DNA from 3 places in the Streptomyces sp. TLI_55 genome. Region 2 is predicted to be linked to each of the others. Evidence: riboswitches for the same ligand, from Rfam matches in the RefSeq annotation. Region 2 holds a riboswitch; each other region holds the start of a gene.
What was found. Region 2 has a riboswitch for cyclic di-AMP ahead of CRP56_RS20095 (M23 family metallopeptidase). Riboswitches for the same ligand answer to the same signal wherever they lie in the genome.

Region 1 (3,231 bases), 610 kb from region 2:
GGATGTAACCGGCTTCCTTGATCGCCTCGAGGATGAGGTCCAGGGCGGCGCGGTTGGACTCGAGGTTCGGGGCGAAGCCGCCCTCGTCGCCGAGGCCGGTCGACAGACCCTTGCTCTTCAGGACCTTCTTGAGGGTGTGGTAGACCTCGGTGCCCCAGCGCAGCGCCTCGGAGAAGGACTCCGCGCCGATCGGGGCGATCATGAACTCCTGGATGTCCACGTTGGAGTCGGCGTGCGAGCCGCCGTTCAGGATGTTCATCATCGGAACGGGCAGCAGGTGCGCGTTCGGGCCGCCCAGGTAGCGGAAGAGCGGGAGGTCGCTGGCCTCGGAGGCGGCGTGGGCGACGGCGAGCGAGACGCCGAGGATGGCGTTGGCGCCGAGGGAGCCCTTGTTGTCGGTGGCGTCCAGGTCGAACATCGCCTGGTCGATCAGCCGCTGCTCGGTGGCGTCGTAGCCGACCAGCTCCGGGCCGATCTGCTCGATGACGGCGAGGACGGCCTTCTCGACGCCCTTGCCCAGGTAGCGGTTCGGGTCACCGTCGCGGAGCTCGATGGCCTCGAAGGCGCCCGTGGAGGCGCCGGAGGGGACGGCGGCACGACCCGTGCTGCCGTCGTCGAGGCCGACCTCGACCTCGACCGTGGGGTTGCCTCGGGAGTCCAGGATTTCCCGGGCTACGACGACGTCGATGGACGGCACGAGCATCTCCTTCTTGGGATGTGACGCGGCTACGGCACTGCCGCAGCGACTCTGCGAGACGAGCCTAACCGGCTCCGGGCGATCGGCCACCGCGTGGACCGCCCCGTGGACAGAACCGATCGTAAATTGTTTCCGAACGGAACAAAGACGGTTCAAGAAACCTAGTACACAACGCGGCGCAAAAAACCCCGCTCCGGTGCGTACGGGGGAACACGCACCGGAGCGGGGAGTCTGGGGGACGGGTTCAGCCGCGAGCCCCTGATTACTTCAGGTGGAGCTGCTGACCCGGGTAGATGAGGTTCGCGTCCTCGATGATGTCCTTGTTCAGCTTGAACAGGGTCTGGTAGCCGCCCTTGACCTTGTGCTTCGCGGCGATCGAGCTGAGGGTGTCACCCTTGACGACCTTGTACTCGCCGTCGCCCTTCTTGACCTTCTTGCCGGTCGGGGTGGTGACGGTCTTCTTCGCGGCCGTGCGCTCCGAGGAGCGGGAGGCCGGCTGCTCGGAGGAGCGGGTGCTGGTGTCGCTGCCGCTCGACGAGCCGGTGGAACCGGAGGACGACGAGCTGCCGCCGTTGTAGGCGGCGCCGGACAGGCCCGTGCCGCAGACCGGCCAGGCACCCTTGCCCTGGGAGGCGAGGACCTTCTCGGCGACGGCGATCTGCTGCGCCTTGCTGGCCTGGTTGGCCTGCGGGGCGTAGGCGGTGCCGCCGTACGCGGCCCAGGTCGAGGCGGAGAACTGCAGGCCGCCGTAGTAGCCGTTGCCGGTGTTGATGGACCAGTTGCCGCCCGACTCGCACTGGGCGACGGCGTCCCACTCGGAGGCGGTGGCGGCGGAGGCGTTGCCGGCCGCCATCAGCGGGGCGGCGATGGCGACACCGGTCACGCCGGCCAGAGCGGCGGCGCGGGTGGCCTTGGACGGACGACGGTGCTTGCCCTTGCCGGAAAACAGCATGGTGGATCCCCTCACCGACGCCTGCGAGGTGAGCTGTCGGGTTCGGGCCGGTTGAGTTGCCCGGCCGCGCACCCTGCGGTGCGCGACTTAACCCCAAGCCGGTCCAGCGTGAACTGCTGGGCCCGGCGCTTACCTTGGGTCCCCCGCTCCTGCCTACGGCGCTTGACGCGACGACTGTTCCCGTACAGCCGCTGGCAGGATTCGGCGTTGCGGCAGCCGGGGCTCGTGGTGACGAGCGGTGTTGACCGTAGACACGGAACCCGCGGGATTTCAAAGACGATCAGGGCTTCTGAGACTCATCCCACACTTTCGCCAAACCGGACATTCAGCGCGAAGCATGACGTGAACTCCCGCCGGTTTTCGCCCTATTCAGCCCCTACTACAAGGGTCTGACCGGGCATGATGGCGCTCGGGTCGGCACCGATGACCTTCTCGTTCAGGGCGTAGAGCCGACGCCATCCGCCGTCGAGGCCAAGGGAGTCGGCGATGGAGGCGAGCGTGTCGCCCTCGCGGACGGCGTACGTCTTCTCGTCGGCGCTCGGTCCACGGTGCCGGCCGGTGCCGGTGCTGGCGTCGCTCTCGCTCTTGGCGTCGCCCTTGCCGTCTCCGCCGAGGGCGCCGATGTCGACGAGGCTCGAAGAGCCGCCCACTTGCCACGAGTTGTCCGATTCGGCCTCATTCGCCGGAACCGTGGGCGAGTCGTCGGGCGACTGCGAGGCGGCCGGGCCAGAGTCGGACGTGTCCGACTTGGCGGACTTGTCCACGCCGGTGGAGGCGGAGGGTGACGGCGAGGTGTCGCCGGAAGCGTCGTCCGACGAGCCGGACTCCGCGGAGTTGGGCAACCCGGATGATTCCGAGTCCGATCCGGACGTATCGGACTCCGCGCCGGAACCGGACGCCGAGGGCGAACCGGTCCCGACGCCCGTGTCGACGTCGGCCGAGCCCGAGTCCTTGCTGAGCCCGTTGAGCAGCCCACAGGCGCCCCAGACGCCGACACCCTGGTCGGCGAGGACCTTCTCGGCGACGGATATCTGCTGATTGCGGCTGGCCAGGTCGGCGCTCGGGGCGTAGTCGAGGCCGCCGTACTTCTCCCAGTTGTCCTGGGAGAGGCTGAGCCCGCCGTAGGAACCGTCACCGTTGTTCTGGCTCCAGGAGCCGTCGGTCTCGCACTTGGCGACCTTGTCCCAGGTGCCGCCGTCGGCCGCGCTCGCGCCGGTGGCGGCGAGCAGCGGGATCGCGATGGCGGAGCCGGTCACTCCGGCCGCGACGAGAAGTGCCGGAGCCTGGCGGGGGCGACGGTGACGACCGTTCCCGGAGAGCATGCGGGGACCTTTCGCGAGACAGCGGTGATCGGCGTGGCGGGTGAGTCTGGGCGCCACGCTGGTTGGTGAACGTATCGGCAGACGATCACTTGTCACAAGTTAATGCCGCGCAGATCACGTGAAGATCACAGAGGTGAGGGGAAGTCACCTTCACAATGACCAGCGTCAATGGCCGAGTTGACGCGAAGTGGGCTATGAGGTCGGCGTGAAGCGGACCATGGCGCTCTATCAGGTGCCTTATGCGGCACTTTATGAGGTCG
Region 2 (3,231 bases):
TGTTGGCGGCCCGCAGACCCTGGAACTCCGGGTGCTGGCTGACCTTCGTGGCGATCACGACGTCGTCGCGGTTGCCGCGCGCCTTGATCCACTTGCCGATGATCGTCTCGGACTCGCCACCCGAGTTGCCCTCCGCCCAGTTCGAGTAGGAGTCGGCGGTGTCGACGAAGTTGCCGCCCGCGGCGGCGTAGGCGTCGAGGACGGCGAAGGACTGCGCCTCGTCGGCGGTCCAGCCGAAGACGTTGCCGCCGAGGGAGAGCGGGAAGACCTCGAGATCGGACGTGCCCAGCTTGCGAAGAGAAGTCATGTACGGGAACAACACCGATTCCGGAAACCGGTATTCCGTACACAACGACCCACGCGGGAGGTCAGGGGTTGAGCCCCTTGCTCCGCAGCCACGCCATCGGGTCGATGCCGGTGTCCGCCCCGCCCGGGTGGACCTCCAGGTGCAGGTGGGCACCGGTCACGTTGCCGGTCGCGCCCACGCGTCCGATGACATCGCCGGTGCCGACCTTCTGGCCGACGCTGACGCTGATCGAGGACTGGTGGCAGAACCACAGCTCGGTGCCGTCGTCGAGGGTGAGGATCGTGCGGTAGCCGTAGGAGCCGGCCCAGCCGGCCTCCGTGATGGTGCCGCTGTGGATCGCCTTGATCAGCGTGCCCGTGGGGGCCGCGAAGTCCAGACCGGTGTGGTAGCCGGAGGACCACAGCGAACCGGCCTGACCGAAGGTCCCCGTGATGGTGTACGACGAGGTCGGCAGCGTGAACTGCTTGGCGAGCTCGGCGAGGCGCTTGGCCTCGGCCTCCTTCGCGGCCTTCTCCTCGGCGGCCTTCTTCGCCGCGGCGGCGTCGTCGGCGGCCTGCTTGAGCGCGGCGGCCTCGGCCTTCGCGGTCTGCGTGGCGACCTCGGCCTCGGCGGCCAGCTGCGCCTTGTTGTCGACCTGGTTCTGCTGGCTCTCGGCCTGCGCCATGATCCGGTTGCGCAGCGCCTCACCGGCGTCCGAGCCGCTCTCGGCGGTCTGCGTGGCGCTGGTGGCCAGGCTGCTGAGGGCGGTGGCGGAACCCTTGGGGGCCTCGTCGTCACCGCCGAAGACGCCGCCCACGTTGGGCAGGTCGGGGATCGAGATGGAGACCGGCGGCTTGCCGGTGTTGGCGCTGGCCATGCCGCCCGCGCCGACGGCGGCTATGACACCGACGCCCAGGACCGTGGAGCTGCGGGCGAGTCCTCCGCCGCGCTGCTTGGCCACCCGGTGTTTGCCACGCGGCGGACGGAGGGAGTCCTCGGTGGGATTCCAGACGTCCTGCGGGCCCTCGTCATGGTGGTAGCTGCCGTAGCCGAAGGCATCGGTGCTGCGCTGGCTCGGCACATACGGGGCCTCGGGGGCAGGCCGGTTTGACGCCACGTGGGCGTGCTCCTTTCCTTCCTTCTCGCCTACCGGGTTAGCTGACGGGTTCGGAGCAGGAAGGTCTCCTACGCGCGTAAACCGCCGTGGTTCACGGCGACTTACGCGTGATTCACCCCAAGTTGGTGGTTCCCCGGTTCCCTTGCGGGATTCGGCGCGTGCGCACGGAGCCGACTCTTGTGACGGCTGGGACGACCGCGCTGCGTTATCGAACGTTAATAGACCCGGGGTACGGATTCCAAGCTGTTCTGCTTGATCATTAACCTTTTTCGGCAGGACGTAGGGGTCATGGCCGGTGAAAAACGGGCGAGTTGACCCCGCCGACGCCGCCGACGCTCAGTAAGGACCCGGACAACGACTCAGGGCCGGAATCCATTGACTGGATTCCGGCCCTGGGCCTTCAGTAGCGGGGACAGGATTTGAACCTGCGACCTCTGGGTTATGAGCCCAGCGAGCTACCGAGCTGCTCCACCCCGCGTCGTTGAAACCAGCATACGCCATCCGCGGGACCGCTCGCGCCACCTTTACGTCGCCCCAGCTCACGAGCGGTTCTCAGGTGCCGGGATTGCCCGCGTGGGTCAGGGTCTCCCAGGAGACGAAGAGGTTGTCGGTGCCGGCCGGGCGGGTCTCCTCGGCGAGCTTGTGGGCGGCCGGGACGGCGATGCCGAGGCGGTTCTCCAGGTGGTTGAGGGCGACCTCCAGGTCGGGACCCATGTTCCGGTCCACCTTGCCGCCGCACAGCCACACGGGCGCGGACTCCCCCGCCTGGTACCGGGCGTGGAAGGCGAGGGTGGCCTTGAGCCGGTCCTTCACCTCGCCGTACAGGTCGATGCCCTGGTGCCAGGCGGTCTCGGCGACATGGGCGGTGGCGGCGACGGAGTAGCCGACGTGCTTGAAGTTGCGGCAGGTCTCCTGGGACATGCCGTCCTTGTACGTCCGCTGCCCGAACCAGTACGTCGTGAGCTTCTGCGGGGTGTTGACGGTCGACCCCTTCGGCGTGAGCGGCAGCTTGCCGTCCTTCGCCAGGTAGAAGTAGGCGGGCACGCGCTCGCGGAACCGTTCCAGGGCGTGGTCGAAGGCCTTGCGGTCCTCCAGGAAGACGGCGATCCCGATGGCGGCGTCGGTCATCACCAGATCCCAGTTGCCGTTGTAGTCGGGGACCTTGCGGGTGACGGTCGGCAGATACGCCGTGCGCAGCATGGTCGCGAACCGGGCGACCCGGTCCGCCGGCCAGCCCGCGCCGGGACTGTGCCGGACGATCTCGGCGGCCCGCGCCCACGTCGACCCGGCCCACCCGGTCTGCAACCCGGCGTCCTCCTCGGTGTGCCGCCGCATCTTCGCCGACCAGGCGTCCAGGATCTCCCTGGCCTTCACGGCGTGCTGCTGCTTGCCGGTGATCCGGAAGAGCAGGGCCTGGGTGTAGGCGGCGATGGCGTCCTCGCGCTCCTCGACACACCCGTGCGCGGGCCGGTCGGCGTGGTCACCACCCGGGCAGTCGACGCTGGCGTACGGCTCGGGCCGGTAGTCGTACGCCCCGTACTTGCTGTCCCGCATGTCGAGGTAGGCCTTGAGCCACGGCTGCTTCCCCGCGGTGACGTTCTTCTTCACGGCCTCCAGCTGCGCCTCGCTGACGAGCACGCCGGGGTGGGTGAAGGCGGTGTCCGGGGGGAGGGCGCGGGCCATGGTGCGGGTGGCGGCACCGGTCCCCGCGCAGGCGGTGGCGAGGAGCGGGGCCAGCAGGAGGGCGGCGGTGAGTCGGGGCCTCATAGGGGAAGCGTGGACCGGGGGTTGCCGGGGCGCAGGATCTGTTGGTCCGATCGGTCGGCCG
Region 3 (3,231 bases), 1.3 Mb from region 2:
CCGAGATGGCCATCGCCCCGCCGGCCACCCACTGGTCCCCGGCGCCCGTCGCCACCTGGCGCAGATCGAAGTGGGCCAGGGCGAGGCCGTAGAAGACCAGGCCCAGCCAGAACAGCACCAGCGCCGCGTGCGCGAGCCACGCCGTCGAGATCGCGCCCGCGAGCGTCGCGCCGAGCACGGCCAGGCCCTGCGTCGCCACGCAGATCAGGAACACCGCGCCCGGCATCCGCCGCTTCCAGTGCCCCATGACCAGCACGACCAGCACCGGCCACAGCACCGTCGCCAGCGCCAGCAGCGCCTCGGCGAGCCGCTGCCAGCCCAGGGCGGAGAAGCGGGTGCCGAGCACCGTGGTCGCCGCGATCGCCGTGAGCGCGCCCGGCGTCTCGGCCTCCGCCACCCAGCGCGACCGCTCCCGCAGTAGTCGTACGGCGAAGTCGGCGGCCAGCACCACCCAGGCCACGCACGCCAGCACCAGGGCGATGCGGGACATCACCTCGTACCCCGTCAGGTGCAGGGCGACCGACAGGATGCCGGTCGCCATCACCGCGGAACCGGCGGCGGGCGGGCGCTGCGCCCACCAGGTGCGGAGGGGGGAGGTATGGGGCGTCTCGGGCATGAAAGTGATGCTAAGGAGCGCGCGGGGGGTTGAGAGCGGGGCACGCGCGCGGGCGTGAAGAAAAGAGCGCGGGGGTGCGGGGGCGCGAAGCCTAGGCCGGGCGCACCACGCTGTGGATCGCCGACTCGCCGTCGTAGTAGATCGACTCCTCGCGGACGTACGCCCCCGGCTTCGGCGCGTGGATCATCATGCCGTTGCCGATGTAGAGGCCGACGTGGGAGACGTCGTCGTAGAAGAAGACCAGGTCACCGGGTTGCGCGTTGGCGAGGGAGACCGTGGTGCCGAAGTTCACCTGGTCGTAGGTGGTGCGGGGGAGGGAGATGCCGGCGGCGTTCCAGGCGGCCTGGGTGAGGCCGGAGCAGTCGTAGGAGCCGGGGCCGGTGGCGCCCCAGACGTACGGCTTGCCGACCTGCGCGCGGGCGAAGGCGAGCGCCTTGTCGGCCTTGGTGGCGTAGGAGGAGTCGGCGGTTTGGGTGGTTTGGGTGGTTTCGGAGGGGGAGGGGCTCGCCTTCTGCTCCGCCGCCTTCTGCTGCTCGGCCAGCTCCGCGGCCTTGCGGGCGGCCTCCTCCCGCTTCTTCTTCTCGATCGCCGCGAGCCGCGCCTTCTCCTCGGCGGTCAGCTGCGACAGCAGCTCGCGCGCGGCGGAGAGCTTGCGCTGGACGGTCGCCTTGGCGGTCTTCAGGTCGGCCTGCGAGTCGGTGAGCGTCTCGAGGCTCTTGGTGGCCTCCTGGCGCTTCTTCATCGTCGCGGACTGCGCGCTGATGTAGTCGTCGACCGCGCCTTTCTGGCGGTCCGTCATGCGGCCCATCAGCTGCGTCTGGTCGAAGTAGTCCTGCGGGGTGTCCGCGAGCAGGAAGGTCGCGGTGTCGGGCGCGGAGGCACCGGTGCGGTACTGGGCCGCGGCGAAGGAACCGAGCTCCTCGCGGGCCTCGTTGAGCTTCTGGGTGCGCTGGGCGACGTCGTCGAGGAGGGTGTCGACCTCCTTGCGCTGCGTGGCGGTCTTCTCCTTGGCCGAGTTGTACTTCTCGGTCGCCGACTCCGCCTGCCGGTAGAGGTCGTCGACCTTCTTCTCGACTTCCTCCAGGCTCGGCTTGTCGTCGGCCGAGGGGGCGGCGGTGGCCGTCTGGGAGAGCAGGGCCACGGAGGTGAGGGCGGCCGTTGCGAGCGCGGGGGTGCGTATGCCTGCTACGCGCGTTCCCGCAGGACGTGGCCTTGCGTGCGACGCCAAGGGAGGCGACTCCTTCCATGTTCCGCCTACCGAGTTAGCTGTCGGGTTCGGGCGGGTGGTTCGGAAGGTGTGCCCTACGGCCGTCCCCCGAGAGGGAGGCGGGCCGATTCACCCCAAGGTCGGTGTGGGTCCCCGGCTCCGGCTGCCATGCGGCGCACCGGACTCGGCGGAGGCCGCGCGGCCCGGCGACGTTCGCCGGTGGGGGTCGTACGGCCTGACCGGCACGGTAGCCAACGGGTGTGGCCCCTGTGAAGGTTGATGTCCGATAGGCCCGATACATTTTCGTGACCTTGGGCGGGCGGGGGAGAAGATCGCGCGGTTTCTCACGGAACGTGACGGAGGGTTCCTGGAGGGTGAGAGGGCCCGAATTCTCGGGGCGGGGGCGGGGTGTCAGTGGGGAGCTCTAGACTCGGAGAGCGATGACAGGCCTCTTTGACGACAGCTTCCTGGCGAACCTCCAGGCCCCCCAGGGCCACGAGGAGGAACCCCCGCCGCCGCCCGAGGACGAGCACGGACCGGAAACCGTTCCGGACGATCTGTTCGGCGGGAAGTTCGACGTGCCGCCGGACCGGGACGCGTACTACCGCGACGGCGCCCCGCGCCCGGCCCTGGACGCGGCCGCGCTGATCGAGGGGCTCAACGAGAACCAGCGGGCCGCCGTCGTGCACTCCGGCACCCCGCTGCTCATCGTGGCCGGCGCCGGCTCCGGCAAGACGCGCGTGCTCACGCACCGCATCGCCTACCTGCTGGCCGAGCGGAACGTCCACCCGGGGCAGATCCTCGCGATCACCTTCACCAACAAGGCCGCGGGCGAGATGAAGGAGCGCGTCGAGCAGCTCGTCGGCCCGCGCGCGAACGCGATGTGGGTGATGACCTTCCACAGCGCGTGCGTGCGCATCCTGCGGAGGGAGTCGAAGAAGCTCGGCTTCACGTCGTCGTTCTCGATCTACGACGCCGCCGACTCCAAGCGCCTCATGGCCCTGGTCTGCCGTGACCTCGACCTCGACCCCAAGCGCTTCCCGCCCAAGTCCTTCAGCGCCAAGATCAGCAACCTCAAGAACGAGCTGATCGACGAGGAGGACTTCGCCGCCCAGGCCACCGACGGCTTCGAGAAGACCCTCGCCCAGGCCTACGCCATGTACCAGTCGCGGCTGCGCGAGGCCAACGCCCTCGACTTCGACGACCTGATCATGACGACGGTCAACCTGCTGCGGGCGTTCCCCGATGTCGCCGAGCACTACCGCCGCCGCTTCCGGCACGTCCTGGTCGACGAGTACCAGGACACCAACCACGCCCAGTACGCCCTGGTCAGGGAACTGGTCGGGACGGGTGCGCACGACGAGGACGTCCCGCCGAACGAGTTCGACGTCCCGCCCGCCGAGCTCTG

Region 1: linked by a shared signal. The riboswitch ahead of CRP56_RS17425 (LysM peptidoglycan-binding domain-containing protein) and the one ahead of CRP56_RS20095 (M23 family metallopeptidase) in region 2 are both predicted to bind cyclic di-AMP.
Region 3: linked by a shared signal. The riboswitch ahead of CRP56_RS26395 (C40 family peptidase) and the one ahead of CRP56_RS20095 (M23 family metallopeptidase) in region 2 are both predicted to bind cyclic di-AMP.

The regions. Positions count from the first base shown of each region.
Region 1 covers NZ_OAOJ01000001.1:3,784,013-3,787,243, forward strand. Annotated here, with positions in the region: gene eno (phosphopyruvate hydratase) at 1-703, opposite strand, end outside; gene CRP56_RS17425 (LysM peptidoglycan-binding domain-containing protein) at 960-1,649, opposite strand; cyclic di-AMP (ydaO/yuaA leader) riboswitch at 1,653-1,820, opposite strand; gene CRP56_RS17430 (LysM peptidoglycan-binding domain-containing protein) at 2,015-2,971, opposite strand; gene CRP56_RS17435 (cytochrome P450 family protein) at 3,221-3,231, opposite strand, start outside.
Region 2 covers NZ_OAOJ01000001.1:4,397,351-4,400,581, forward strand. Annotated here, with positions in the region: gene CRP56_RS20090 (aldo/keto reductase) at 1-307, opposite strand, end outside; gene CRP56_RS20095 (M23 family metallopeptidase) at 369-1,403, opposite strand; cyclic di-AMP (ydaO/yuaA leader) riboswitch at 1,415-1,570, opposite strand; tRNA gene CRP56_RS20100 (tRNA-Met) at 1,808-1,881, opposite strand; gene CRP56_RS20105 (alginate lyase family protein) at 1,956-3,170, opposite strand.
Region 3 covers NZ_OAOJ01000001.1:5,701,058-5,704,288, forward strand. Annotated here, with positions in the region: gene CRP56_RS26390 (tellurite resistance/C4-dicarboxylate transporter family protein) at 1-616, opposite strand, end outside; gene CRP56_RS26395 (C40 family peptidase) at 708-1,844, opposite strand; cyclic di-AMP (ydaO/yuaA leader) riboswitch at 1,853-2,009, opposite strand; gene pcrA (DNA helicase PcrA) at 2,264-3,231, shown strand, end outside.